3 regions of the Paenibacillus taichungensis genome follow, and region 2 is predicted to be linked to each of the others. Evidence: riboswitches for the same ligand, from Rfam matches in the RefSeq annotation. Region 2 holds a riboswitch; each other region holds the start of a gene.
The links. Region 2 has a riboswitch for thiamine pyrophosphate ahead of thiC (phosphomethylpyrimidine synthase ThiC). Riboswitches for the same ligand answer to the same signal wherever they lie in the genome.
Positions count from the first base shown of each region.

Region 1 (9,859 bases), 240 kb from region 2:
CATCGCACAGATACCGTGTTTCGTTTTTTGGACCCCGTCTGGACCAGAGTGAGAGAACTACTGCAAGAAGGCAAGGAGCAGGGCGTATTTCAGATCGAATCCGTATCTTATGCGATGCTTCAGGTCATGGGTGTAGCTTTGGCGCACAAACGGGCCAAAAACTCACGATTTAGCTTTGACTATCAGGATATGAACACAGATGAGCTGGCTGAGCAGACCATTGAATTCGTACTACGAGGATTGGGAGTGAATAGCAATGAACGAAACCATTGAATTGATGATGAAGCACCGCTCTGTGCGGAAATTCAAGCCAGACCCGGTAAGTAAGGAGCAGCTGGCAGCAATCGTGGCGGCTGGGCAGATGGCTTCCTCTTCAAGTAGTGTGCAGGCCTATACTATAATTGCTGTAACCGAACAGGAGCAGAAGGCCAAAATGGCTGAATTGGCAGGTAATCAGTCTTACGTCAACGAATGCCCTGTGTTTCTTGTATGGTGTGCTGACCTTTATCGCTTGAGTGATGCTGCCAAGCGTTATTTGCCTGAAAAAGAATCCTATGAGGACTCCACTGAAAACTTTATGGTGGCCACAATTGATGTTGCACTCGCATCGCAAAATGCTGCGCTTGCAGCAGAGTCACTAGGTTTCGGAATTGTATATATTGGTGGGCTGCGCAATCGCATTGAGGAAGTTAGCGAAGTATTGGGCTTGCCTGACGGCGTCTATCCAGTATATGGTATGTGCATTGGTGTTGCTGATCAGGAGACGGGTATTCGTCCGCGTCTACCGCTGGAAGCCGTCTTACACCATGGCCGCTATAACGCTGAGCAGACCCTCAAAGGCGTCGAGATCTATGACGAAACGACCGCTGCATACATGAAGGAGCGCACCCAAGGGGAACGTTCTACACCGTGGTCCGAAATGATGGCGAAACGCCTCACTGAACCGGTACGTCTACAGATGAAGCCATTCCTCGAAGGCAAAGGATTCTTGAAACGTTAAGCGTAAATTCAAAAGAAGTCAGTTTGGCGGATGCCGACTGACTTCTTTTTTTGCAAACTGTACCTATTTAGTTAAGGAATCATCATAAGACTGGATGCCAATTCGGACCTAAGGAAGACCGTAGAAGCGTTTCGTATTCTGATAAAAGAGACGCGCTGCCCGCTCCGTTCCCATACCGGTCACTTCACTCCATGCCTGAATAACCTGTCTCGTCATGGCCGGATGCGTCATTCTTCCCTGGAAAGGTCCCTCGAAAGGCCAAGGCCCATCGGTCTCTGCCATAACCTGCTCGGAAGGATACTGGCGCGCTAATTCACGAATTTCCTCTTCGTACACAATATCAGGTGTGAATGAGACGAAGTAACCATTGTCAGCCATTCGCTGGACGGTCCGCTTGGAGCCTTTGAACCAGTGAAAGTGAGCCCGACGATGATGATATTGTTCCAGTAGGTCACAGGCGATATCGGCATCCTCATATACAGCGTGCAGTACAATCGGTTTACCGTGTCGCTTAGCTAGCTGGATAAATCTTTCTAACAGATCGATATAGCCGCTCTGATCAAATTGGTGTCCTGCCTGTTCGGCTTCCTGTCGGTTGTAATAGGGCAATCCAACTTCCCCAATCGCTGTGGCTTGTCCCATATGCTTTTCGATCCAGTCGAAGAACAGATTCTGCTCTGCCTGGGTCGGCAGGGGCTGCTCAGGATGGAACCCAAAGGCTGGATATACGGTACGAGGGTATTGTGTTGCTAGTTCCAGGTTAGTCTGGGCAGATGCCAGATTCATGGAAACGGCGATGACCGCCTCAACCTGTTGGGATGGGAAGGAATGCAGCATCTCACGTTGTTCTTCAGGTGTATATTTGTCCAGGTGAAGATGAGCATCGATCAAGGGTGCAAAAGCGGTTGATTGCATGGATGGACCCCTCCTTTTTGTCTTTTACCAATGATACGCAGCGTAGTTTGTCTTGGATCACCCATTTTAGGGAAAAAATAACTCAAAAACCCGCGCTATTTGGATAGGCGGGTTTTCTGCTGTTCTTCTCTCATCCACTGGGAAATCTGCCGTTTCCGTTCAAGAAAAGCAGAGTCCTCCGTGATCGCTTCGTGACGTGGACGATCAAAGGGAACATCGACTTCGTGAAGTACAGCTGCAGGCCGATTCGATAAAACATAGATACGGTCAGCAAGCAATAATGCTTCCTCGATATTATGCGTGATGAACAGCACCGAGCGGCGGTTCTGTTCCCAGATATCGAGCAGCCAGCGCTGCATGTCGCTACGGGTCAGTGCATCCAGCGCACTAAAAGGCTCGTCCAGCAGCATCAACTCCTGCGGACTGAGCAGGGCGCGCAGAAAGGCAACCCGCTGCTGCATGCCGCCCGATAACATATGCGGATAGGCTTGTTCAAATCCGGCCAGTCCGACACTGCTCAGCCACTTCCGGGCATCTGCAAGAGCTTCTGCTCGGGGTGGTGCGTCCGCAGACACTTCACCTGCAAGCAGCACATTGTCCTCGATGGTACGCCATGGAAATAGTGCAGGCTGCTGTGGCATATAACTAATCTTGCCGCGTTGTCCGGTAACATCCTGGCCATTCATCAGGATTTGGCCCTCCTGAGGTTTCAGTAGACCGCCGATGATGTGAAACAGGGTGCTTTTACCGCAGCCGGAAGGACCGACGATGGCTACGAATTCTCCTTGTCCCACGGTCAGGGACAGGCCATCCAGAACGGGCAATGTGCTGCGTCGCTCTCGGAACGAAGCATTCACGTTCAGAACTTCCAACGCTGGTGATGAATGATGTGCAGGTAAGGACACGGTTTCATACTCAGGACTTCCGCTACTCGTTGGAGTGGTTGCAACTTCATTCGGCGCAGCAGCTACCCGCTCGTTGTGTTCGGGTGTCATCTTGTCATCACTTCCTAACCTTTATATGGTGCATATTTCAAAGTTATCGCTTTTGTGGACGCCAGCGTACGAGCAGCTTTTCCAGTAGCGCAATGAGCAGGAAGAGCAGCAGACTCAATGCCACAATAATCATGATTGCCACGAACAGACGATCCGTCCGATAGGCTGATTTTTGCAGCATCATATAATAACCGATACCCTTATCTGCACCGATCCATTCGGCGATAATCGCACCCATGACGCTGTACGTAGCGGCAATTTTAATACCCGAGAACACCGAGGGCAATGCATGTGGAAGTTCGAGCTTCCAGAAAATTTGGCCGCGTTTTGCACCAGCCATGCGCATATAGTTCATCATGGCCGCATCGGTGCGGGTCAATCCGTCCATGGCAGCTACAGCCACCGGGAAGAAGCAGACCAGAATGATGGTAATTAGTTTGGGCAGCAGCCCAAATCCGAACCAGATCAGCAAGAGCGGAGCAAGCGCAATGGTCGGTATATTTTGACTAAGAATAAGTAATGGATAGAGTGCAGATTTCAAAAATGGAATCAGATGCAGCACCATCGCAATCAGTAATCCCACAAGTGTACCTGCTGCAAACCCAATCAATGTCAGCTGGATTGTTGCCCATGCATGCATGCCAAGTCGCTCGGCCTGGGACGCTGCTTCATGGGCGATGTCTGAAGGCGCAGGCAGCATCCATTTCTCAATATGGAACAGGGAGACAGCTCCCTGCCATATCGCTATAAAGAGAATAACCGCCACAAAGGGCGGCCATACGCTTTTCCAATAGGCATGCATTAGCGATATTTCTCCGTCAGGGTGTCCATGCTGAAGCCGCTTGGGCTATGGGCGATCTTGATCTGTGAGATGATGCTTGGGCTGCCAGCTTCCACGAGAACTTCGTGCATTTTGCGGACAACCTCGAGCAGTTCCTCCAGTTCTCCCTCCATCGTGGTATCCAGTGGATTAACCTGATATTTCAAGCCGGACTGCTGAATAACTTCAATGGCACGATCAACATAAGGATAGGAATTTTCGCCATTTGGCGTTTTGGGAATGACTTGAATGCTAAGTAGTGTGCTTGCCATGAGAGATCACGTTTCCTTTCGAAATGTATAAAATGAACTAATGACTGTTACACTTGCCACTTCGATGACAGAATAACCTTCCAATCGCTGTTATCCCCAGATTTTTTTGATTCCCTTCTCCAAAGGGAAAATCCGGTGATAAAGGCGAACGCTTCGCTTTTTCACGTTATTTCTGTCCTCTTCGTCCTCGTATAAATACTAAGTTCATTTTATATGGATAATTTTATTGGGGTAAGAACTCGTTCGTATACGCCTTGGATACATCTACCTGCTCATCGAGCAGTTTTTTGCTAAACATCCAATCCGTGTAGTTCTGCCATACCTCCTGCTTCTGCTCACCCCAGCGCGGTGCGTCATCCTGATATTTTGGACTCAGCCACTTCTGGCTTGCGAGTACAAGATCCTTATCCAGATCCGGTACAGCCTTGATCAGAATGTTGGCAGCGTCTTCGGGATGTTCAATCGCATATTGATATCCTTCGGAAGTCGCTTTCAAGAACGCTTTAACCAGCTCGGGATCGTTCTGAATCGTCTTTTCATTGGTAACGAGTACCGGTGTGTAGTAGTCCAGAGCTTCGGAATAATCTTTTACATACAGCATGTCGATCGGTTCGCCGCGCAGTTCGGCTTCAATGCCCGTCCATGCGTAGAAAATCCAGGCAAAGTCGATATCGCGTTTCACAGCGGTGAAGAAGTCTGCATCACCCATGCTAATATTTTTTACTTTGGATACATCGGCGCCTTCGCCTTCCATAATGGACTGCATTACAGCTTCTTCCACCGGGGAGCCCCAGCCACCATAGGTTTTGCCTTCAAAATCTTTGGGAGATTTGATGTTCCGATCCACCGGAGCGGCAAATCCGGACGTGTTATGCTGAATGACTGCAGCGATGGACACGAGCGGTACCCCCTGTGTGCGGGCCTGGGTTACACTCTCCTGATAACTTACGCCAAAAGGCACTTCGTTCGAAGCTACCATCGTATCCGCGCCTCCAGCACCTGGCTGTACAATCTCGACATTTAAGCCTTCGGCTTTGTAAAAACCTTGATCTACGGCCGCATACAGGCCGGTATGATTTGTATTTGGTGTCCAGTCCAGCACCACTTTAACGTCCTTGAGGGCTGCGTTGTCACCTTCATTGCTGTTTTCGGTGTTGCTGCTGCCATTTTCTCCTGAAGGTGCAGCTTCTTTGCCGCCACATGCGGCCACAGCCACTAGTAGTACGCACAAGAGCATTAGGCCCATCATTTTACGCCATCTCATCTTCATTTCTCTCCTTCATGTTGTCCGGCCAGTGGCGCGGGGTACTCCTTGGCTTCATATCCAAGCTTCTTGCATAAATCGACAGATTTATACCAGCTATGATCCGGATGACGTCACTTTTTTTAGCTCTCTGGCTATATAAAAGAACATTAAAAAAAGCGCCCCGTTAATCCGGGACGCGTGCAGGCGTTAGAGATGTGGCACTCAGCAAAGAGGCTGGGCCAATTCGATATACTCCGATTCCTACGCTGGCATGATCCAGATCAGGTCTAAGGGTCAGTATCTTGGTGGGATACACTCTCAGCCGGCCTATTCCGACTCCCCTGGGAAACTATGAAGTTACGGGCATTACTAGGTGTAATTATAGGCCAGAGGCCCATGCATGTCCAGTCAGGAACTGGATTGGAGCACGTATGAATGAATCAAAGAGGCCATTATACATGCGTATAACGACCTCTCTAGATGTGTTCTTTTCAATAATTAACGTGGCGAATCATATAAGGAAATCTGACTGAGTGCAAAAGCATCGGATTTCGGGTCATATCCTACCTGTTTCTGAGTGGTTTCCAGATTCAATCGTTTAAACCGATTATTCGAGATTCCATGCAGTATGGTGAAGGGCTCCAGATCTGTAGTTGTAATGGCTTTGAACATCAAATCACACAAGTCAGCCGGACTAATATACGCGCTCATATCCCTTGCCTCCAGCGCGGGTCCATCTGGTTGAAAATCATCATATGCACCTATACGTACTGCTACACTTTGTAAACCTTCGGTATACGCAAAATAGGAAGCGAGCGATTCACCAAAACATTTGCTAACTCCGTACAAATTCCGTGGGCGTGTCGGCATGTCCGGATAGACTTGAGCATCAATGGGATACCCCTCGATCGTCTGTGCACTGCTTGCCAGAATGACTCTCCGCACACCTTGGTCCTTAGCTGCACGGAATACATTAAATGTTCCCTTGATATTAATATCCAACAACGATTCATAGAATCCGGCATGCGGGGAAGGATCTCCCGCCAGATGTACAACCACATCCATGCCTTCGCAAGCGTGCTGACAGGCTTCGGGATCTGTCACATCCAGTGTCATGATCTCATGGCTTGTCCCTTGATACGTATGTAGTCTGTTGATATTCAAATCCGTTAGTCGAAGGTGAAATGCTTCTGACAAGTGTTGGGACAAGTCACGTCCAATTTTTCCGGCTGCGCCGGTAATTAAAATGTTCATAAATCAGCTCCAATTCTTAGCGCTGGAAGAACTCAATCCATTCCTTTTCAGGTCCATAGATGAAGAAATAACGGTAACCGTTAGGCAGTGTAATCATCTCACCATCAATAAATTCGGCCTCAGTTGCCTTAATGCGGTTGTACTCAGAATCAAGGTCATCGACATGGATGGCAAAATGGTGCACCGTACCTTCGGAAGGCAGCTTGTCGCTGTATCCCTGAATCAACTCAATCTCGGTCTCATCGCTTCCGTTGAAGCCGAGAAAGGCGAGCTGAATGACACCGTTGGTATGGGTTACCCGGTCTTTCAATTCAAGACCAACAATCTCCGTATAGAAACGCAGCGTGGTCTCCAGATCACGAACGGCAATGCCGACGTGGTCAATGCGCTTTTGAAAACTCATAATCAAAATCCTCCTTATATGTAGCGAATATTTTCTACCATTTTAAGGGATATCATAGGGCTGTACTACGAGGTTGTCAAATAAGATTTTAATTTGGAAAAATTATAATTGTTCACAGAATGTTCACTTATGAGGAGGGGGTCATTATCTCTATAATTACGAAGGTAAACAGAGAGGATGAGAGATTTGCCAACAACGAAGAAAGAACAGATTATTTTTGGAATGATGATGTGCACAGGGATGGTCGTCGTCATGATGACTTTCAATTTATGGCACAATGGGTTATTGAGCAAGATGTCCGCGCTAGATATACTGCTTCAATTCATATTGTGTTTTATCATTGCGTTCCTGGTGGAGTCCTTCATTGTTGGACCTGTAGCGAGAAAAATTGCATTTTCCTTACCTTTTGACAAATCCAATAAAATTTTGGGCGTGCTCGCTATGTCATTTTTCATGGTAATTGGAATGGTTCTGATCATGTCCTTGTACGGAATGATTTCCGCTTACCTTGCGAATCAGTTAAGTGGAGCATCCGTACTAAATACGTATCTTCATACGATTGCTCGTAATTTCAGCCTGGCGCTTCCTTACCAAATCATTATTCTGGGACCACTCGTTCGATATGTATTTGGTAAATTCATTAAGGATAAAGGGAGTGTAGTCCCTTCAACCTAAATAACGTTAGTTCCGATTTAGAGCATCTGAAAGTATTTCCTGGGCAATCGTCCACTGGTCTAAGATAAAGAAGTAATTGTGCATTTTCAAATCAAAAAAGGCGTCGTAGCATTCACGCTACGACGCCTAACTTTTTACAACTATGATTAATTGAATTTAATTTTATCTTCTGTTCGGTAGATATTACGATGCTGAACTCACGGTATGCCTACGCTGCCATTGATACGCAATCACGCTGATAATCAGCAGACCAACTGCAAAAATGGCAAGCATCCATGCCGACTGGTTAACCTCCAGATGGTCCAGACTCCAGCCTGTAACCAAAGGCAGAATGGCACCACCAACCCCACCTGATGCAATCAGGATGCTGGGCGTCGATTCTTCTGTTCCAGGCAGCATTTTGCTGGCGAAGACGAGGGCAATGGAGAATACGCCCGATAATGCGAGCCCGAGCAACAGAATGATCAGAAATGCCGACCAGATCTGGTTGGTAAAAGGAAAGATCATCAGCAGTACAACTGCTGCAAGGCAACTGTACAGAACGTAGACGCGATATTGGAATTTCTCCGCAATATATCCGGCAAAAAGTCGTCCAACAGACATGGCGATCCAGAAGCAGGTAACACTAAGTGCAGCACCTGCTTCCTTCATGTTCATTTTCTCAATCAGAATGGCTGGCATGAAGTTGGCAAGGCTCATTTCAGTGCCGACATAGAGAAAGAAAAATAAAACAAATAAAGACAGAAGAGCCAAATTACGGCCGTGATAGGTTGAACGAGTAGGTTTAATGTCTGTAGGATTCATTTCATTTGGCAATTCAACAGCGTGAGTGTGTACAGGAGTCTGCTCTGAGCTACGGCGACTCAGCTCGTTGTCCAGCTCACCGAATGAACTTTTGGCCCAGAAGATAAAAGTCATCGCTGCACAGACGGCAACCACGAGGAACGACATGCGCCAGTACCCGGCAGAAATCAGACCGCTTGCAATGAGAGGCATGACCATGGCGCCGATACCAAATAACACTTCAAGTCGGCTCATGGCAACCGCCGTATTATCTTTAATTGCAGCAATAATGATTGTACCGATGACAGCTTCTATCATACCGAATCCGAATCCGGCTGCAGGTGCAATGACGAACATCCAGCCCCAAGGAGGCAGCAGCATATAGGATAACTCTGCGATGCAGAGCAGAGCTGCGGCAATTAATAGACCGCCTCGTTTCCCGAAGCGTTTATTCAACCACGGAGATAACAATACACCACCCAGGAACCCGGCAAATTGGGCAAATATCAGTGTGCCTCCCTGACTATAATCCTTGCCATAATGTTCAAGAGCAACGGGTAGGATGGAGCCGAGAACCACATGGGCAAGTCCGATGAGGAAATAGGATAAGCATCCAATCCAAAGCAATTTTTTCATGAAGAAAAACTCCTTCTAGATATTATGTTATGTAGTAAGTCTGCCATTCAGGAGTATTTCCTAAAAACAAACAATCTCTATCATAACAGGACATGTAAGGGTGTGCACGGATAACTTGCAATGGAGGCTAAAGTTCGTATATACTGAAAAACAACAATTACAGATCGGACCATGCCGTTGAAGAGCATCCAACTCGGAGGCGTTTTCGCCAGGGGAGCGAACCATTCCCCAAGTTAACCGGAACCGCCCGTTATCGCGGACCAAGAGGCTGAACCAGAATATTCTGGTTTGGCAAGTTGGGTGGCACCGCGAGCAGAGCGCTCCTCGTCCCAAGGGATGAGGGCGCTCTTTGTATTTTTACAGCCAAAGGAGACGGTGACCATGTTGGAAATGAAGTGGATTCGGGAGCATGCAGAAGAGGTGCAAGCTGCGGCAGTTGGCAAGAGAATGAATATCAGTATTCGCGAATTGTTGGAACGGGACGAGGAGCGCAGAGCACTTTTACTGGAAACGGAAGAAGGACGTAGAGTACGTAATTCGTTATCTGCAGATATTGGCAGACTGATGCAAGCTGGTGAGCGTGAACAAGCCGAGGGTTTAAGGGAACAGGTGAAACAGCTGAATGGTCAGTTAGAGCAAGTTGAAGCCAAGCTTGCCGTTGTGCAAGAGGAAGTGACAAGGCTGCAATGGTTGGTACCCAATGTTGTATCGCCGGACACGCCAGTGGGTGCATCGGATGAGGATAATGTGGAGCTGAGACGTGTGGGTGAGCTGCCGGTATTCGATTATGAGGCCAAGGATCACGTAGAGCTCGGTGAACGGCATGACCTAATCGACATCCCACGTGGGGTGAAAATCGG
Region 1 is NZ_CP194720.1:5,579,590-5,589,448, reverse strand. It holds gene ACR1R9_RS25150 (TetR family transcriptional regulator) at 1-273, shown strand, start outside; gene nfsA (oxygen-insensitive NADPH nitroreductase) at 257-1,000, shown strand; gene ACR1R9_RS25140 (TatD family hydrolase) at 1,109-1,915, opposite strand; gene ACR1R9_RS25135 (ABC transporter ATP-binding protein) at 2,011-2,910, opposite strand; gene ACR1R9_RS25130 (ABC transporter permease) at 2,954-3,712, opposite strand; gene ACR1R9_RS25125 (thiamine-binding protein) at 3,712-4,002, opposite strand; gene ACR1R9_RS25120 (ABC transporter substrate-binding protein) at 4,226-5,266, opposite strand; TPP riboswitch at 5,489-5,601, opposite strand; gene ACR1R9_RS25115 (NAD-dependent epimerase/dehydratase family protein) at 5,747-6,502, opposite strand; gene ACR1R9_RS25110 (VOC family protein) at 6,519-6,905, opposite strand; gene ACR1R9_RS25105 (hypothetical protein) at 7,092-7,580, shown strand; gene ACR1R9_RS25100 (MFS transporter) at 7,764-8,999, opposite strand; gene serS (serine--tRNA ligase) at 9,381-9,859, shown strand, end outside.
Region 1: linked by a shared signal. The riboswitch ahead of ACR1R9_RS25120 (ABC transporter substrate-binding protein) and the one ahead of thiC (phosphomethylpyrimidine synthase ThiC) in region 2 are both predicted to bind thiamine pyrophosphate.

Region 2 (9,859 bases):
CTTTTTTGTATCTGTATTTGGATTATTCGATTCAGGTGTGCCTCGCTGAACAATAAATGAACGGGAAAATATGTTCATTTGAAGGTGGTTTTGCGAAAATGCGAGAAAAGGCATATTTTCACGAAAAATGCCGATAAATGTTAGTACTTTCTCCATTGTTAAGGTCAAAGACTGGACAGACAACACATTAAAAGCACAACCTTATATTCAGGGGTACACGGATGGCCGTTTCCGACCAGAGCGTAATGTAACTCGTGCGGAAATGGCAACATTAATCACGCGTATTCTGGGAACATCTGCTCTTGAGGGAAGTCATGAATTTACAGATGTAACATCCAGCCACTGGGCACAGGCGTCTATATCAGCAGCAGCCCAATCCGGTTCTGTTAAAGGTTATACAGATGGCAGCTTTAAGCCGGATCAAGCGATTACCCGCGCGGAAATGGCTGTCGTGTTACAGCCGTTATTAACATCTGATCAGATGACTACTGCGCCGACAGCATTTAACGATATGAACGAGCATTGGGCGCAACAAGCAGTAGAACAATTAAGTTCGGCGGGAGTAGTTACCGGATACAAGGATGGAATGTTCCGTCCAAGTCAGCCGATAACCCGCGCTGAAGCTGTTACAATGCTGAATAAGCTGATCGGTCTTCAAGCTGAAACGAATGCGGCAGGACATTGGTCGGATGTACCTGCCACACATTGGGCTTATGAAGCGATTGAGGCAGCTTCTATCCGCAAGTAAATAGTTGTATTCAAACTCAAAGAGATATCTTTCAGTCATTCGGCTGGAGATATCTCTTTTTTTACATCAACATATAGCACCATGGATTCAATGCGCTCCAGAGTACTCCCCGATGCTATGCTTAGCCCGAGAATCCTAATAAGGCGGCCATAACAGCTTGCGTGCAGTTTCATAACGTTCCGCCACAGCTGGCCAGTACACAACCTTCCACCAGTCCTCGATATATTTTTTGCGTTCATTCTGGTGTTTCAGATAGTAGGCATGCTCCCATACATCAAGCGGCAGGAGAGGCACAATGTCGGACTGAGATAAATTCTGGTGTTTCTCCGCTTGTAAAATTTCCAATCTATGCGCCCGCGGGCTCCATACCAGCATGGCCCATCCGCTGCCTTCTACTTTGTTGGCGGCTTCGGTAAATTGATTCTTGAACGCTTCATAGCTGCCAAAATCCCGCTTGATCTGCTCTGCGAGCATACCGGAAGGCTTGCCTCCGCCTTTAGGGTTCATGATCGTCCAGAAGATCGTATGCAGGTAGTGGCCTGCGCCATTAAATGCGAGTTCGCGTTCCCAATGTTTGACGAGTTCAAAATTATTCTTTTTCCGCGATTCTGCCAGCTTTTTCTCCGCGGTGTTCAGTCCGTCCACGTAGGATTGATGGTGCTTGTCATGGTGTATGCGCATCGTCATCTCGTCAATATGTGGTTCCAGCGCATTGTAGGCGTAGGGTAGGGGTGGCAGTGTGTGCCCTCCAATAGGCACGGGTTTCTCCTTGACCGGCGCAGCTGTAGAGTTGGTTGTGTCCTCTGCATTTGCATCGGGAGACTGTACAGTCGCTGAAGATTGTGCCTGTAACGCTGGAGTGGAGTTATTGATTTTTCCCGCAACATTGGACGATTCTTCTACAGCTTCACGATAGGGCTGTTCGGAAACGGGCGTTGAAGCAACTTGTACTTGTACGTTGGGATCAGACACCAAATCTCGCAAAGCTCCAGATTGTTTCAGCGTTTCAAGTACCCCCAGGAAATACTCGGATTCACGTATAAAATGCAGAATAACCACTTTGGCAATCGGCACTTGCTGAACAGCAGTACTTTGCTCCAGTAGGACGTACAACTGTCTAATGAACTCTCGCGATTGTGTGCAGGCAGCCGCTACGAGTTGTTCAATGCAGCGGATGATGTAAGGAGCAGGCGGCTGGGTTCCAGGCAGTATTTGCTTCAACAGCTGATTCGCGACTCGTTCGCTATTCTCAAAGATCGCTTCCCATTCCGCAAGCCATTTAACATAAGAGGGTTCAAGATCAGGGACCAAGGCACGAATGACAATCGTATGTTCCTTCTCTTGCTCTTTCCAGAAACGGACTTCTTCGAGTATCCGCAGAGGAAGCAGATGCCCATATCCATACCAATTCATAAGCGGTAAACCTCCGTTCAGATGAATTTGAATTCAGATCCAGCAAAAGAAATGAATTTTGTTTCCCCGGTTCGCTCAATTTTGTAATGTACAAGGTAGAGCTGTCTTTAATTACATCCCAAAAGTATATTCTTCAGGTATGTTGTCCTATGTACACAAAAAAAGAGCCCCCTAGGGGCTCTTGAATTATCGGATTTTCACGATTCTCCGGTATTGGTATTTTCCACATCATCGCTGCTCGTCTTCGTCACATGACTCAGGAATGTGGAGACACGGCGCAGATATTCCTTCGGATGCTCCCGGAAGATCAGCTCATGATGCGCACCGTCCACAATCCATTCATCGGAATTTGAATTGGTTTGGTTGCCGGCAAGCAGCTCAGCAATCGGGTAAGGAGCTTTCTCATCCTCGGTACCATGGATGAAGAAAATCGGGAAAGGATAATCTTCTTTTTTCACTTCTTGATACGGAATCTGCTGCAATCCGGTCCCGTTCAGAATAGGGAACAGCAGGTTCATAATCTCCAGCGTAGGCTGACGCGGAAGATCAATCTGATTATGGATGTTGTGATAAAGCGTATCCGGCTCAAGCAGGAACGTGCTGTCCAGAATCATAGCATCCACATCTTTGGTAATCAGCCCAGTTTGCAGGGCTGTACCTGCACCCATGGAGAATCCCCATACGACAAGCTCCTGAGCTCCGCGCTGCTTCGCAAACTGGATAGCACCAAGCAGCTGCTGGGACTCGGCTTTGCCGCCTGTAGCGACAGCTTTGTTCACCTGTGAAGCGAAACCGTAATCGAACATCACCACATTGAAGCCAAGTTGATGAGCATAATGGGCCAGGTCATACATCGGTACCCAGGTTTCTTCACGATTCGCACCATATCCATGGCTGAATATGATGGTTTTGTTTGCATTATCATCAGCCGGAATATACCAACCCTGCATCGTTCGACTGCCGTCTGCTGCCGGAAACGTGATGTCTTGATACTTCATGTTCTTCGCCTGCATGGGATTGGAGAATACAGGCGCTACAGTTGGATTGGATAATACCCAAGCAATATAACCGTGTAGTGCAATGAAACAAAAGAGCAGAAAAAATACAACGGAGAGCAACAACGCCACGACAATATGTTTGAACCGGATCAGCCTCGGTGATAACGAAGAAGGCAGATCTGACACTTTCGTTTGCAGCGGGGCTTCGCTCTGGGATGTCGGATACATGATTGCCCCTCCTTTAAAAATCAAATGAAGATAACAACGAGACGAACAGAGCGGATAAATGATTTTTCTGACTACTTATGAAGCAAAATCTTAATTTAATATATCTTTATCGTATGTTCCAATATAGTCAAAGTCAATTGATTGAGGCCATTTGTTACGCAATTGTTATATAGTTCTGAAGATATATGGGTAACATTTCCTTAGGGTGCAAAATGCAGGGGATTCTAATTTATAAAAAGAAAATATTTACAAATATCCCTATTCCAAATGGCGCTTTTTGGTTTACAGATGAGACCGTTTCTCATATAATTTATGTAACCAAGTTTCATGTGATGAAACATGAGGAGGGCAACTTGCCATGGAAGACCGAAAGTTAACCGTCCGGGCTGTAGAACGGGCGCTGGATATATTATTGTGTTTTACAACCCGCAGTGATCTGGGACTCACGGAAATTGCCAGCCAGATCGGTCTGCACAAGAGTACAGTCCATCGTCTGATGGCTACTTTGGAGGACAAAGGGTTCGTAATCCGGGATGCTGCAACTGAGAAGTATCGACTCGGCATACGCATCTGGGAACTGTCTGCCCATATGTCTCGCAGCGATGATCCTGCCATTTTGCTCCTTCCTGCGATGGAGCGGCTGAGAGATCGACTGGGCGAAACCGTGAGTTTATATCTGCGTGATGGCAGTGAGCGGATTCGAATTCAAGCCGTGCAGAGTGATCAGGCGATTCGTCGTGTAGCTCCGGTGGGCGTCAGACTTCCGTTATCAGTGGGAGCATCCAGCAAAGTGCTGATGGCTTTTGCCACCGAAGAGGACCGCGAAGATCTGATGAATGGACCGGAATGGCCGGTATTTATCGATCCCAAAGTATATTTGGCACAGATGAAAGACATTCTGGAATACGGCTACGCAACAAGTTATGAGGAACGTGAACCGGGAGCCGCAGCAGTATCTGTACCCATAATGGATCGGAAAGGCAACATCGCTGCTGCCCTGTCGGTATCCGGGCCTGTTAGCCGTCTCTCGCAAGAAACGTTGCATGAATACGCACCTGTGTTGAAGGAAGCTGCTACGCAGATGGGGCTTATGCTATCCTGATCTTATTTTCTGGAATTTAAAGGTTGTTTTTATGATTCGGTTGCGCTACTCTGTAATGGATGGCCCAACAGGGTCAGCATAAATGAATATGAATCTGCGGCCTAGATGCTGCAACTTGTTAACGTTACTGGGGGAGTCCGAATTGTCCGGACTGAGACGGAATCGCATGAGATTCCGGACCCTTTGCACCTGATCTGGATCATACCAGCGTAGGGAAGTAATCGGCGATACGATCACGAACACCATATAATTTAACCTATAGATAGGCTCCACTAAGGAGTCTCTATAAGGTGTGTTATTGGTGATGGAGATAAGCCGGTTCCCTTGGGAACCGGCTTTTTTTATACAGTAAACAGGCGAAAGCTGGTGTCAGAGCTGCTTTTGGATAAAGAGCTGGGAGCATTGGCGAGCATTGGGTTCCGATATCTTTTGCCTCGTATGTCTGTATTACTTGAATTGTATGTCTCTATTTTGTGTTGTAGGGTCGCTCTTTCTTTTTCTATGTTGTGGATGGTTTGGAGCCGTGTGCAAGTATTTCAATCCAGGCAAACACTAATGAGGAGGAGACAAGAGCGATGAGTACAGGAAACCGAACGATGGGACAGGACAAGCAGGATCAGCAGTTGGCAAAGGAAAAAGGTACGGCAGGACGGGTTCAGCCCTTCCCGGGCAGCCGCAAAGTTTACATTCATGGCTCACGACCTGACATTGCAGTACCGGAGCGTGAAATTGCCCTTCATGACACCAATACTCCTCAAGGAGTGGAGTATAACGAACCGCTGCGTGTCTACGATACGAGCGGACCGATGACCGACCCCGGATTTCATGCCGATATCCGGGCAGGGCTGCCAGCACTGCGTACCCGCTGGATTACGGAGCGTGAAGATGTTGAAGCCTACCAGGGACGAACGGTAAAACCGGAGGATAACGGATTGAAACCAGGAGGGAAGCGAACTGGAGCCGAGAAGTATCCAGGCTTGCGTGGTAAACCATTGCGGGCACAGGCAGGGCGCTGCGTGACCCAGATGCATTATGCACGGCAGGGACTGATCACGCCGGAGATGGAGTTCGCCGCCATTCGTGAGGGTGTGGAACCGGAATTTGTGCGGCAGGAGCTGGCGAGTGGCAGGGCCATCCTGCCGTCGAACATCAATCACCCGGAGAGTGAGCCAATGCTGATCGGGCGTCATTTTCATGTGAAGATCAATGCGAACATCGGAAACTCTGCGGTATCCTCCTCCATCGAGGAAGAGGTGGAGAAGATGACTTGGGCCGTACGCTGGGGATCGGATACGGTGATGGATCTTTCCACAGGCAAGGACATTCATACGACCCGCGAATGGATTATCCGCAATTCACCTGTACCGATTGGAACAGTACCGCTCTATCAGGCGCTGGAGAAGGTCAATGGAGAAGCTGAAGCCCTGACCTGGGAGTTGTATCGTGACACGCTCATTGAGCAGGCAGAGCAGGGTGTGGACTACTTTACGATCCATGCAGGCGTGCTGCTCCGATATATTCCGCTCACCGCCAAGCGTATGACAGGCATTGTGTCACGGGGCGGGTCCATCATGGCAGCATGGTGCCTTGCACATCATGAGGAGAATTTTCTGTATACCCATTTTGAAGAAATCTGCGAGATTATGAAAAAGTATGACGTGGCGTTCTCGCTCGGAGACGGACTTCGCCCAGGAAGCATCTACGATGCCAATGATGAAGCTCAGATGGCGGAACTGGCTACGCTTGGAGAACTAACACAAATCGCCTGGAAGCATGATGTGCAGGTGATGATTGAAGGTCCAGGGCATGTGCCGATGCACAAGATCAAGGAGAATGTCGATCTGCAAATGGAGATATGTAAAGAGGCGCCGTTCTATACGCTGGGACCGCTGACGACCGATATTGCACCAGGATATGACCATATTACCTCGGCAATTGGAGCAGCAATGATTGGTTGGTTTGGTACCTCCATGCTCTGTTATGTTACGCCAAAAGAACATCTGGGCCTGCCCAATAAGGATGATGTTCGGGAAGGTGTTATCGCCTACAAGATCGCTGCTCATGCCGCTGATCTGGCGAAAGGTCACCCGCGTGCCCAGCGGCGGGACGATGCGCTGTCCAAAGCACGCTTTGAATTCCGCTGGAGGGATCAGTTCAACCTATCGCTGGATCCGGAACGTGCGCTATCCTACCACGATGAGACGTTGCCGGCGGAAGGGGCCAAGGAAGCCCATTTCTGCTCCATGTGTGGGCCGAAATTTTGCAGCATGCGCATTACGCAGGATATTCGTGCTTTTGCCGCAGATAAAGGTTTGTCCGAAAATGAGGCCGTGGCAGCGGGTATGCAGGAAAAGGCTGAGGAATACCGGACACGCTCTTAGGCGTAGTTACAGCGTAATCTGGGCAGCCTGACATAGCGAAAAGCTGTTCTTCTCCGTGATTGAGGAGAGGAACAGCTTTTTTCTGATTTCTTGTATGTGTACAATCATCTGAACATTCAGTTCTCATCAGTATGGGTTTCTTGATTTTTCTTGTTCCACATTTTATATAAAATCCCGGCAATAACAAATAACAGTGCATCACTGAGTTTGAGATTACTTCCATGTAAAAATGCCGAACAGGCAAATCCAACTACAAATAATATAACAACATAAAGAAAACGCACGCTTATTCCTCCCGTCAATTGTAGATGTAGATGGTTTGAATGGCTTACGTCTCGGATTCAAAGTCTAACGCCGCTTCAAGCTCAACTTCTTCTCCAAATACGATGCAAGCCTTGCCAGCGGGCTATAGATCGTTATGCCTGTGTCTGTTGTGACCCGTACTGCTGCGGGAGCCATCGACAGTTGAGCTGCGACTACCGTGTTATCCAGGAACTGCTCAGCAAGTTGTTGTAACCCGGTGCTCACTGCTGCAAGATAACCTTCCTTATCGCCTCGCATAATTAACTCGAATGTGCCCGGGATCAGTACTGCTTCAGTCTTTATGGTCACGGCCTCGTGTCGCTGCTCATCTTCATCATCTTGCTGCAAAGCCAGATTCACCCGCGCCATCGTTCCCTCAATCGTTGCGGGGTTGGTAAACGCTAGAATGTACTCGCCAGGATTCTGCTGCATTTCCTGAAGTAAGGGATCATCAATACCAACCACGGGTACGGGAACATGTTGTACCTCCTGCTCAAGTACGGCTGCAAACAGGGTACAGGTGACAAGGATGGCGTCGGCATGACAATGTGCGATCCATTGCAGCGTTTGTGATACTTTCTCATGTATAACTGCTTCGGTGAAATCAGCATCATGTTTGAGGCGATCCAGCCCCGGATCGACATAATGTACAAGTTCAACCTCATAAGGAGCGAGCGCTTCTTCAATCAGTGAAATGTTGGAATAGTGAGCGTGAAAACAGCCAATGGTCATCATCATACTTGCCCCCTGAAATGGATTATGTCTCATATAAGTTCCGCAGATATTTAACCCATTATAGGGATGTGACAATAGACTGTACATATTTAAAATACGGAGGTAGCAACATTTATCGTGAAAACGCGAATAACCGTTCATCCACAACTTCGCAGAGGAACGGTGCAAACCACGTAAGCGATTCTCAATTCGCACGTCATTTCATTTATCGCATAGAAGGGGCAGCATTCTTTTTAGCCATTTTTTGTTGCAAAATTTCATGAAAGGATAGACCTTGAGTGTTCTCATTCTCCTTTTTGGGAGCAGTGGTCGCCGTGTTGCGCGGATATTGATGGTGGTACGGGATCATTTGCTGAATAGGCATGCGGATCATCTTGGTTCCTCCTTTAATGCATTTTTGAATATGCATATGTGATTATTAATAGGTTATGTATTTCGACGGGTTATCGTCTCTGTTACGCAAATAGGTATATGTGACTTGTTAGACGAATCAAGCAACTTTAAGGTGTAATTCCAATTGGATTGTAGTGATTTTACCCCGTATTCAGGAGATGTAAACGTTTTTAAGTAAATTCAGGAGAAAAGGACCGCATATGTGAGGTTTCGTATGGGAGGATAGAAGCGGTTGTTAAGTGAATAGACCCAGTTTTGGGAATGCCAATTGTGTCGAAATTAAGACATATTGTCTGGTTGTATAGGTACGGTGCAAGCTAGCTAACTTGGTACCATGGTCGGTTGTCGGGTGCATATTAGGGCATTTTTCGATGGATAGACAAAGGTGAAACGCCAAAAAGCCGTCAGGAAAACCTGACAGCCTAACAGCATTTTGTATAAATCCGGGAGCGGTATTCCATTACTGGGATATAGATCGAAACGGTGAAATTGGAATTAAGAAATGACCATAATCACTTTTTTTCTTATTTTTCTTGGCGAACAGCGATATACAAGTCCACTTGTACGTTCTCAGGATCGAGGCTTCGTTCATCATACAATTCGAAATCTCCGGTAAACGTACGCTCCCCCTGATTGTTCCAGGCCCACACCGCACCCCAGGCCTCACCTACGACCTCGCCCATCGGGCCCTTTCTGGAGGTGAACACCGCATATGTTGCAGACGGCAGGTCAACGGAACTCACTCCCTCAGGCAACGCTTCATCCAGACCCACCTCATGACCCACCAGTATAGTGTATTCTCCATTTATGCCATCTGTATAATTAGCGTAACAGCCATAGCGGTTCGCTTCAGGGGCAGGCTGATGATCTGAGGCGAAGTAGCTGTTCCAGAGTCCCTGAATACAGCCTTTGCCACTCATCTCAACGGCATTGGTTGTTCTGGCGGACACACCTGCAAGGCGCTTTCCTGGCAATGTGACGTACCGAATGGGCTTTGTGGAAAGCCGATTGTCGCGAGTTTTTTGATTAAATTCAACGGAATCATCCGAATTTTCTGCCCCAAATGTCACGTTCCGTTCTGAGCCGGAGGTATTCCATCTTTTCAAAAAAGGAAGCTGGTTACGCAGCATCGCCCTTGCTGATTCCTCGTCCATACCTTCCTGATTCAAGATGGCAGTGCACATTTCAATCATGCCCTCCAGCGTAATATCGGGCTGCTCGAACTTGCCTTCTTTATAACAATAGATACAGTATTCGCGGGTTGTAGTACCATCCGTTTCTGTTCCGAATTGAGCAGGGGTAGTAAGTGGCATTCCGCAGCTTTGGCATACTGTGACGTTCATGATCAATTCCTCCTCGTTATGTACAACTTGAATATAGTAGAAGTATAACGTGAGGAACTGGACACCTGTCTGTCAGGTTAGGGGTGGGGCTTTATAATGTTGTACAATTTGTTCAGCAATTCTAAGAATCTCTTCCCGAATATGCAGAGGCTCCAGCACTTCGACATCCGCGCCAAATCCAAGAATGAACCCATACAACCAGTTGTCCTCCGGGA
Region 2 is NZ_CP194720.1:5,344,468-5,354,326, reverse strand. It holds gene ACR1R9_RS24020 (S-layer homology domain-containing protein) at 128-748, shown strand; gene ACR1R9_RS24015 (Fe-Mn family superoxide dismutase) at 884-2,161, opposite strand; gene ACR1R9_RS24010 (alpha/beta hydrolase) at 2,359-3,387, opposite strand; gene ACR1R9_RS24005 (IclR family transcriptional regulator) at 3,746-4,489, shown strand; TPP riboswitch at 4,609-4,722, shown strand; gene thiC (phosphomethylpyrimidine synthase ThiC) at 5,086-6,870, shown strand; gene ACR1R9_RS23995 (hypothetical protein) at 6,987-7,154, opposite strand; gene ACR1R9_RS23990 (hypothetical protein) at 7,219-7,911, opposite strand; gene ACR1R9_RS23985 (hypothetical protein) at 8,114-8,281, opposite strand; gene ACR1R9_RS23980 (zinc ribbon domain-containing protein) at 8,826-9,644, opposite strand; gene ACR1R9_RS23975 (helix-turn-helix transcriptional regulator) at 9,717-9,859, opposite strand, start outside.

Region 3 (9,859 bases), 2.4 Mb from region 2:
GAACGCACAACAATCTGGATAGATAAGCCCTCACCAGAGCGTATCGAGGCCCAAATCCAATCCTCTCCCGAGGATATCGCCTGCATTGTTCTTTGTCCAAATGAATGGAAACGTGAGCCGTTGGCGCAAGTTGTATCCCTATGTCGGTCATTGGATATCATTGTCATATTTGATGAAGTCACCTCCGGTATTCGAATGGGCAAGCAAGCTACAGCTGGGGAGTATGATATCTGGCCGGATCTGCTCTGCATTTCCAAAGGCATGGCGAATGGACTGCCACTCGCAGCCGTAATAGGACCAGAACATCTGATGTCATTATCAGGACAGGTCAGATTCAGCAACGCCCATTCCAGCGAGACTACTGCACTCGCGGCAGCGATTGCATGTGAGAGATTGATGAAAAGCGCTAAAGTATGGCCTAGCTGGCGCGAGGCTACTATTCGGATTATGGATCTGATTGAAGCTGAACTCGTACTTCTTGGATTAACCGATCAATTGGTGCTGAAGGGTACCTATGCGAGTTTCTCCATTAGCTCTATTTCGGAGGAAAACTTTCATACCGATCCTTTCCGAGAGTTTATGGTCAAACGAATGGCCCACTTCGGAATATTCACCAAAGGGTACTTTATTTTCTCTGATGCTCATACCCGGGAAGAATTATTGTGGGTGGAAGAAGCTCTTTTGCAGACACTATCCGACTGGAAAGAAGTTCTGAAACAGGAACACTTTTCGAATTGAGATTTACGAAAACGTTTAAAATTTTATTCAAATTATATTAGTTGAACTATCATTTACACGTGAACGGAGAGGACAGAATAAACCTGAAAAAGCGGAGCGGTCGCCTTTATACCCGGATTTCCCCCTTTAAAAAAAGGAATTAAAAAATCTGGGGATAACAGCGATTGGAAGCTTGTTCTGTCATCGGAGTGGATTGTGTAAAATCTTTATTTCAACTTATATAAAACATCGACTAGGAGGAATATTCAATGAAAGCACTCGTATATCAGGATCTTAAACAGGTGACTTACCAGGATATTGAGGAGCCAACCATACAAAAGCCAAACCAGGTAAAAATTAAAATCTATGGTTCAGGCATCTGCGGTACAGACCTGAATATTGTCAAAGGCAAAGTGCCGGCGAATAAAGGAACGATTATTGGTCATGAAGGTGTAGGTACAGTGATTGAGATTGGCGACGAAGTGCGCGGTTTCAAGGTAGGTGATCGGGTATTGGTTGATCCCACGCAATCTTGCGGTACCTGCTCCTATTGCCGCGAAGGACTGTTCATCTACTGCGAGAATTTTGATGACTATCAAGTAGGGATGACGACACACGGAACCTTTGCTGAATATTTTGTTGGGGACGAAAAGTATATCTATGCCATCCCGGATTCCATGAGCTGGGAAACGGCCATGATGATCGAACCACTGGGATGTGTACTTCAGACGTTGATGAAAGCAGGGACTAAGCCAAGTGACTCTGTACTGGTCCTCGGTTCTGGTGCAATCGGTTCTCTGTGTCAGCTTGTGAGCAAACGATTGGCAAGGCTTACTGTAGGCACGGAAGTTGATCCATTCCGCAAAGAGTTCGCTTCAGAGATCGCGGATCATGTGTTCTATCCTCAGGAACTGACGCTCGATAAAGTATACGAGATCAATAATAACAAGAAGTTTGATATTGTAGTGGACGCGGTTGGTAACCAGCTTCATGTGGGATTTGAGATGATTGCCAAAGGAGGCAAGATCATTCCTATGGGTTATGACGACAGCTATGAGGTGACGTTCAAATCAACTACCGTAATTAATGATGGTATTAGTATCATTGGTGCGGTAGCTAATCACTCGATGATCAGTACAGCATTGAAATTTGCACAAAGTATTCCGGAACTGGAGCAAATGGTTACCTCTACGGAACTGCTGAGTGATTATGAACAGGCATTCAATGGGACAATCGGGTATCATCTGCGTACCGGAGAGAAATTGCCCATGAATTCGGTTAAAACAGCTCTGATCTTGTAAGCATGTAGAATTAGCGGTTTTGCCGCTGTGAAAAGCAGGAATTCGCAGCGGTGAAACACCGCAGAAAAGGGGGAGATATCGATTGAAGCTGCTACAGGATTTGCCGAGAAATCCGCGGTACTCCATCTTACTTGAACCGGTATGGGCCATTCCGGGCACGATTGTTCTTTTTTATGCTCCCTTATATATGAAGGAAGCCGGACTTTCTGATATTGAAATTGGTTTGATCAATTCGGTGAATCTTTATTTTGCCTTTATATTTCAGTTATTTGCGGGTTCAATCACGAATAAGCTGGGTCGCAAGCGAACAACACTGATTTTTGATTTGATTGCCTGGAGTGTTCCCATGTTCATCTGGGCTTTCTCCCAGAACTTTTGGTTGTTTCTGATCGCTTACTTGCTGAATGCAACCTCCAAATTTGTGACGGTTTCCTTCAACTGTCTAATTATTGAGGATGTTGAGGAACACAAGCGATCCAAGGTATTCGCCATTCTCAACATGATCATTACTGGTGCTGGAGTACTGACACCGATCGCCGGGGTAGTGATTGCCGATTTTGGCATCGTGCCAACACTAGCCAGTATTTATTTTGTCGGTGGTATTCTCATGACCGTAATGTTCTTCATTCGCAACCGATATACGGATGAGACCACAGTAGGGAAGGAACTTATGGGAATGCATAGCCAAACCCGGGTGATTCAGAGTCTTGCTTCCAGTCTGCGACTTTTCGGCAAATCGTTCTACAAACGGAGGCTTTTACCGATTATTCTCATCACGGTGCTTTCCAATTTGATCCTGCAGTTGAACTTTTTTCAGGTGATTTTTTTCAAGGAACAGTTAAAATTCAATGATCAGATTATTTCATTTATCCCGGTTGTCACCGCTGTAACCGTCATGCTCTTGTATTTAGTCATTATCCCGCGTCTGAAACGGCGTTCAGAAGAAAAGTATGTCAGTTTCTCGATCATTTTGAGTACAGTGGGGGCAATACTTTTTCTGTTAATACCTGTGGGGAATATAGCCATGTTATTTCTGACTCTAATTGTACTGGCGGCAGGCAATTTCATCTTGCAAACGTATCGGGACTCACTGCTTATGAACCGATTGGGTACACATGAAAAAGCGGATATGTTCTCGGCAGTGCAGACCGTCATGACGTTAACAGCGATTCCATCAGGTTACCTGACAGGGCTGCTGTATCACTATAATCCCGTGCTGTTATTCAGTGTCATTCTTGTACTATATATCATACTCATGGTCATCATGTTATTCCTCCCTGATCCCCAGAAACACTCCCAGGCAATCAGTACTTACAAAAATATGTAGGAGAAGGGGTTTTCTGTATATGAAACGAATATATAATACAGAAAATGAACCTGGGAGGCATAGAAATGACAAACGTATTTGCAACAGAAACAAGAAACCAAATGAACTGGATTAATGAGCCGAAGACCTGGTCTTATACCGATCAAGGAGTTCTAATTGTAGAAGCTCAGGCTGATACGGACTTTTTCCAGGACCCAGCGGGTAAACACATCCGTGCAACCGCGCCATTTCTTTCGATGCCGGTGCCTAACGATTTTGAAATGACGACCCAGCTAACCGTGGACATGAAACATCAGTATGATTCCGGATGTTTGATGGTGATGGCAGATGAGCGAAACTGGTGCAAGCTTTGTTTTGAGTATGATGGAAAAGCAGCTACCATTGTGTCGGTAGTAACGAAGGAAGGTTCATCCGATGATTGCAATTCGGTTGAAGTTCCCGTAACCAATCCTTATCTGCGCATACGCAAAGTGGAAGACTGCATTTCATTCTTTTATTCACCCGATGGGGTGGAGTGGAAATTAATTAGATATTTCGGCATGCCGATAGAGGGGGAGATTCGGGCTGGAGTTGTTGGACAGTCACCAGCTGGAACGGGATGCACCTGTCACTTTTTATCGATGAATCTTACCCGTCCGGATGTGACTGCACGCTTCTAAGCCCATCTCCCTGCCAATCGGTTGATCATTGGAGGGAGAAAAGCGGAATGGTAAAAGCTTTTATTTTGGATTTTGATGGACTGATTGTGGACACGGAGACACCTTGGTTCTATGCTTTTCGCGATATTTATAAAGAGCATGGACTTGAACTTGGGCTGGAGCTTTGGTCGAAAAATGTAGGGACATCGTTTGAAGAATTTCATCCTTTTCTATATCTGGAGCAAGCGCTGCAAAAACCGATCGATCACGATCATATCAAGCTGCTTTCTGAACAGAAATACGAAGCATACCTTGGACAGGCAGCAATTCTTCCAGGCGTGCATGAGTTGCTCCTGTCTGCCCGTAAAAAGGGAATTCAACTTGCCGTTGCTTCCAGCTCTACCCGGGATTGGGTTCATGGTTATTTACGTACACTCGGCATTTTCGAACTATTCGATGTTATTCATACAGCTGAGGACGTCAAGCGGGTCAAACCGGACCCGGAATTGTATCTGCTTGCCCTGGAGAGTCTCGGGATTGGAGCATCCGAAGCGGTTGTGTTTGAAGACTCGCCGAATGGACTGAAGGCAGCCAAAGCCGCGGGGATTCGCTGTGTCATTGTGCCTAACGAGGTAACGCGTAATCTGGAATTCTCGAAGTATGATCTGCGGTTAACCTCGCTGGCAGAGATCACGATGGAAATTCTTTAACCCTGGTATTGCTTGCGTAACTCAATAGGAGAGATTCCTTCATATTTTTTGAAAACGGATCCAAAATAACTGGCGCTGTTGAAACCGACAGCCCGAGCAATTTCGTGGGCCGTTATCCCAGCGTCATGGACGAGCATTTCCTTGGCTTTCAATAACCGATATCGTGTCAGATAATCAAGCGGAGTCATTTGGAATTCCTTTTTGAATATCCGATTTAAATGCTGTTCGGTGACGTCCATTTGCTGAGCCAACATGGAGAGCGAGATGTCCTGATCATAATTTTGCTTGATAAAAGTAACCAGTCCGCCCAGCTTTAATCGGGCATCCGAGCGTTCATAAGCGCCATAACGATCACCATCAATCGTTAACCTGACCAGAAGCATGTACAGCAATGCGGATACGTGCCAGATCTGATCCTTGTGCCGGGACTGTAGCGCCAACGTTATTTCATGCAACAGGATATGAAGCATTCCATCTGGCTTGAAGGCGCGCAGCTCCCCGATCTGCAAGGTATGCAGAAACCGGGGCAATAAATAGCCATTAAAGGACAGACAATCGAACAACAATGAATTACTCAGATTGTCGTAACGATATGTTACCTCCGGAAACATAATAAGAGCTATTCCTTCCCGAATTGAAAACTCATGATTTTGGGCTGCGATTTTCCCTGTTCCCCCGATACACTGCACAATACTGTAATCCCGTGAATGGCCGTTCCAATTCATTAATTCGTCTACGGTCAGCTGATTTTGACCTGTAATCATAAGCGGCATATCGGGATCCAGTGAATTCCCCATACTAGGTTTCGGCATCGTTGTGTTATTCCTCATTTCGTTAAAGGTCGTGTGCGTAAATGGCGTGGATACAGCGTTAAAAGAAACCTGATTTGAATTATATTACATAAATAACATTTTATCGAAAACCTTTTAGGAACACGTATCATAATGTCGATGCCTTGCCATTATCAGACCAAGCAGTATGCGTTATAATGGTTACAGTGATTTAGGAAAGGGATGCAGTCATGAAGAAAGTCATCGTCGTAGGCTCAGGAATTCTTGGGGCTTCCACAGCGTATCAATTGGCTAAACGGGGTGCGGAAGTTCTTCTTATAGACCGGAAAGATCGAGGGCAGGCTACGGATGCTGCTGCCGGGATCATCTGTCCCTGGTTATCTCAGCGCCGTAATCAGGATTGGTATCAGCTTGCCAAAGCGGGTGCACGTTTTTATCCCAGCTTGATTGAAGAACTCAAGAGTGAAGGGGAAACAGAAACGGGTTACGCTCAAGTGGGTGCTCTTAGTATTCATACGGATGTGGACAAAATCAACAAGATGCAGGAGAGGGCACACCTTCGTAAAGAAGATGCACCGGAGATTGCCGATATTACCCGTCTAGATGCAAAAGAAACTCATGAGCGTTTTCCTCTTCTGGAGGGGAGCTTTCAGTCCGTCTACATCAGTGGTGCTGCGCGTATCGATGGACGTGCACTTCGTGATGCCTTAATCCGATCGGCTCAACGAAATGGAGCGGTCCTGATTCATGGGGACGCGACACTTCAATATGAATCGGACCGAGTGACTGGAGTGGTTGTGGACGGTAAAGTCATATCGGCTGACGAGGTTATCGTGTGTGCCGGCGCTTGGGCTAATGAACTGTTGAAGCCCTTGGGCATTGATTTTAAGGTTCATTATCAGAAGGCGCAAATTATGCACTTACAGGTTCACGATCGAAAGGACACTGAGAACTGGCCTGTAGTCATGCCTCCTTCGGATCAATATCTGTTAGCCTTTGATCAACAGAAGATTGTGATCGGAGCGACTCACGAAAATGATATTGAAGGATACGATACAAGAGTAACTGCAGGCGGAATGCAGGAAATTTTGAATAAAGGATTGGAACTGGCTCCCGGTTTAGCTGATAGCACGTTTCAGGAAGTAAGAGTAGGATTTCGTCCATTTACACCAGGTTTTCTTCCGGTAATGGGTGCTGTTCCAGGTTGGAATGGCTTGATCGCAGCTAACGGGCTTGGAGCGTCTGGGCTAACGATGGGGCCTTTTATTGGCAGTCAACTGGCCAAATTGGCTTTGGGTATGAATTTGGATATCGATATTCAGCCATATGACCTTGAAAAAGCAATGGATGATCAGAATTGAGGTGAACTATGACGTATTCACAGCGCTTAACTCACGGCTACTCCTCAGACATCATCTATCTGGAGCATCAGATTGCCATCGCAGAGGAGGAATTGGCAAAAGCTGAGGAAAAGCGGCGGGCATACGAATCGGATTTAGATCAGTTAAGAACGTCTCCCGGGTATCATTCAACTTCAGCAACGAACGTCTCTAATGAGGAAAAATGGGTCGATGAGTTAAACAAATTGCAAAGTATGATTAAAGATATCCGGACCCGACTTAAAGACTTGCAAGAAGATTTAGGGGAACTTGAAGATTAATAGGAATGGATTGACATTTGGAAAAACACATGTTGTAATAAGCCTGAGCTATTTGCAGGGGGACTGTTCGCAGTTGAGAAGGTTAAAACCTGACCCTTTGAACCTGTTAGTTAATACTGACGTAGGGAGCAAATAACATGTACTCATGTTATTTTGCCCTTGCCGAAAATAGGACAAGGGCTTTTTGGTCTGCATTTTGGAGGACAGAACGCGATAGCTGGATATGAAGCGGGGACATTATAATTTTAATAAAAGGAGAAATGATCATGTCATTTTCAAGAACGTTAAAAGATAAGTCCAGAACCGTATGGGAAGATGGATACAACCATCCTTTTTTACACGAAATGGGGAAAGGCACACTGGATCGGGAAGCGTTTAAGTTTTATCTTCTTCAGGACTATACATATCTGATTGAATATGCGAAGATTTTTGCCATGGGTGCGGTGAAGGCGACAGATGAAAAACTGATGACGAACTTTACGGTGATTCAACATGCTATTCTGTACGAAGAAATGGATTTGCATCGAAAGTATATGAATGAATTTGGGATTGCGCTGGATGAAAATCATGCTGTCAAACCCTCTCTATACAACAAGGCGTATACGTCGAATATGATGAGTGTTGCACAAACAGGTGGGGTTGCCGAAATCATGGCCGTCATTTTCCCTTGTGCGTGGACGTATTACGACTATGCTACAAGATTAAAAGAACAATATCGAGATTCATTAGAGGGCAATTTCTATCAGACCTGGATCGAAAATTATGCAAGTGATGACTTCCGCGACTCATTCGAATGGTTCTATGATACACTGGATGCATTATGTGAACATAAAACCGAGCTGGAGCTGGAGGCCTTAGAAGACATATTCAGAAGAAGTGTTGAATTTGAATATCTGTTCTGGGATATGTCGTATAAACGGCAACTCTCGTACTTGTGATGAATGCAATCTACTACAACCAGAGATAAGGATGAACATACAGATGGACAATCGTGAGGAACGTATCTATTTGCGATTTTTGAACGTGGAGGACGCGCCGACATTGCTGGATTTGCAGTTCCGTAACCGGGCTGTTTTCGAAGAGATATCGGCAAGTGAACGATCGGAGACGTTTTATACACTGGAGGGTCAAGTTGCACTTCTCGAAGGTTGGAACAAGGCCAGGGAAGAAGGGAAACGTTACTCTTTTGGAATCTTCCTGAACAATACACATGAGCTCATTGGAGAGATTTCTCTGTTCGAACTTGAACTGGATTCCACAGCCAAATGGATTGTTGGTTATGTGCTAGATCAAGTGCAGAATGGCAAGGGATACATGAGCGATGCCCTTCGGCTAGCACTGGATTTTGCTATGAATGAAGCGGGAATAAAACGAGTGGAGGCAGGTGCACTTCCCGACAATGCCGGATCAATTCGAGTGTTGCGTAAAGCGGGCTTCCAGGAAACGGACCGCCAGAATATTAAAATCAAGGGAAGTTGGAAGGAACATGTGATGTTTGCAGTGGATTTGCAGTAGATTGTTGAATACCGTAACGTGAACCACCTAAATCATCCAGGGGGAACTTATGAATAAACGGAAACAAATGTTATTGGACTCAGCACTTGTGCTCTTTGAGAAACATGGAGTAACCAACACCTCCATACAGATGATCCTAGACGAGTCAGGTGTGTCCAAAGGAACATTTTATAAATTCTTTGGTTCCAAGGATGATTGTATTCTTGCCATTCTGGAGCAGCGTGTACAGGAAGATATGATGATTCGCAAAGATTTGGAGAGCCAAAGCTATGCATCCGATTTTGACTTACTGGTAGATCAAATTATGGTGCCGATGATTTTGCCGGAAAAAAGCTTGTTGTGGAGCTATTCTGGACAGGCTTCTACTCTGGAGAATGCAATCTAGAGAACTTGACTCGTATGCAGTTAAATTGGTTATCTGAACGACTGGTACAGGTATTTGGTGAAGAATTAAAACCCTTTGCTTATGAAGGGGCTATTTTTGGTTTTGGCATGATCCATCAAATCTCGAATATGTGGAGAAACTTCCATCTTGCCCAACCGAATTGGAACCATCTTGTGCCCAAAATCCTGAACTACATTGAAATTTTGCTTCGTTCCATGCTGGAAAGGCAAGAGCATATTGTTGATTTTCCAAGTCTGTTGGTGATTGCTCCTGATTCCAAAGAAATTGCGGTGGATAAAAACAATCTGATTGAAGGTCTTCAAAAATTCAATCATTCTATTCTCCACTCGGAAGTGTCTATTAAAGCGAAAGAACTGACCAAAGGACTGCTTGCTTTAGTCGAGCAGAAAGAGATCAATATTTCCATGTTGGAAGTAACGCTGCAGGCGTTTCAAACGGAATTTGAATCGTCTTCTATGAATTGCGAAGCTAGCAGAATTGTCAAAGACTGCGGCTTATATCTTGAACAAATCAGGCAGGTTCCGATGGAGAAAACGAAATAGAACACGTTAGCGCAGCGGTTCTCACTGAAGTGCAGAGGCTTTTGTTCATTAGTAATACACAAAAAAGCGGCAGATTGGACGTAAAGCTTAGGGTCCTGATCTGCCGCTTTTTATATAAGATACATAGGCTCTACATGATGTAATTCATGTAAATGTTGTTCTTAATTTGTATTCATCGAGACTTTTTGTCTTACAGGCTGCTTGGAGTCTTCCTCCGTCGCTTGTTTGGTACGTTTGATGAAGAAGGAAAGT
Region 3 is NZ_CP194720.1:2,950,844-2,960,702, reverse strand. It holds gene ACR1R9_RS13220 (aminotransferase class III-fold pyridoxal phosphate-dependent enzyme) at 1-738, shown strand, start outside; gene ACR1R9_RS13215 (zinc-dependent alcohol dehydrogenase) at 987-2,018, shown strand; gene ACR1R9_RS13210 (MFS transporter) at 2,101-3,345, shown strand; gene ACR1R9_RS13205 (DUF1349 domain-containing protein) at 3,411-4,004, shown strand; gene ACR1R9_RS13200 (HAD family hydrolase) at 4,052-4,693, shown strand; gene ACR1R9_RS13195 (AraC family transcriptional regulator) at 4,690-5,490, opposite strand; gene ACR1R9_RS13190 (NAD(P)/FAD-dependent oxidoreductase) at 5,715-6,845, shown strand; gene ACR1R9_RS13185 (hypothetical protein) at 6,854-7,144, shown strand; TPP riboswitch at 7,191-7,289, shown strand; gene tenA (thiaminase II) at 7,411-8,082, shown strand; gene ACR1R9_RS13175 (GNAT family N-acetyltransferase) at 8,126-8,659, shown strand; gene ACR1R9_RS13170 (TetR/AcrR family transcriptional regulator) at 8,709-9,044, shown strand; gene ACR1R9_RS13165 (hypothetical protein) at 9,059-9,607, shown strand; gene ACR1R9_RS13160 (DHA2 family efflux MFS transporter permease subunit) at 9,769-9,859, opposite strand, start outside.
Region 3: linked by a shared signal. The riboswitch ahead of tenA (thiaminase II) and the one ahead of thiC (phosphomethylpyrimidine synthase ThiC) in region 2 are both predicted to bind thiamine pyrophosphate.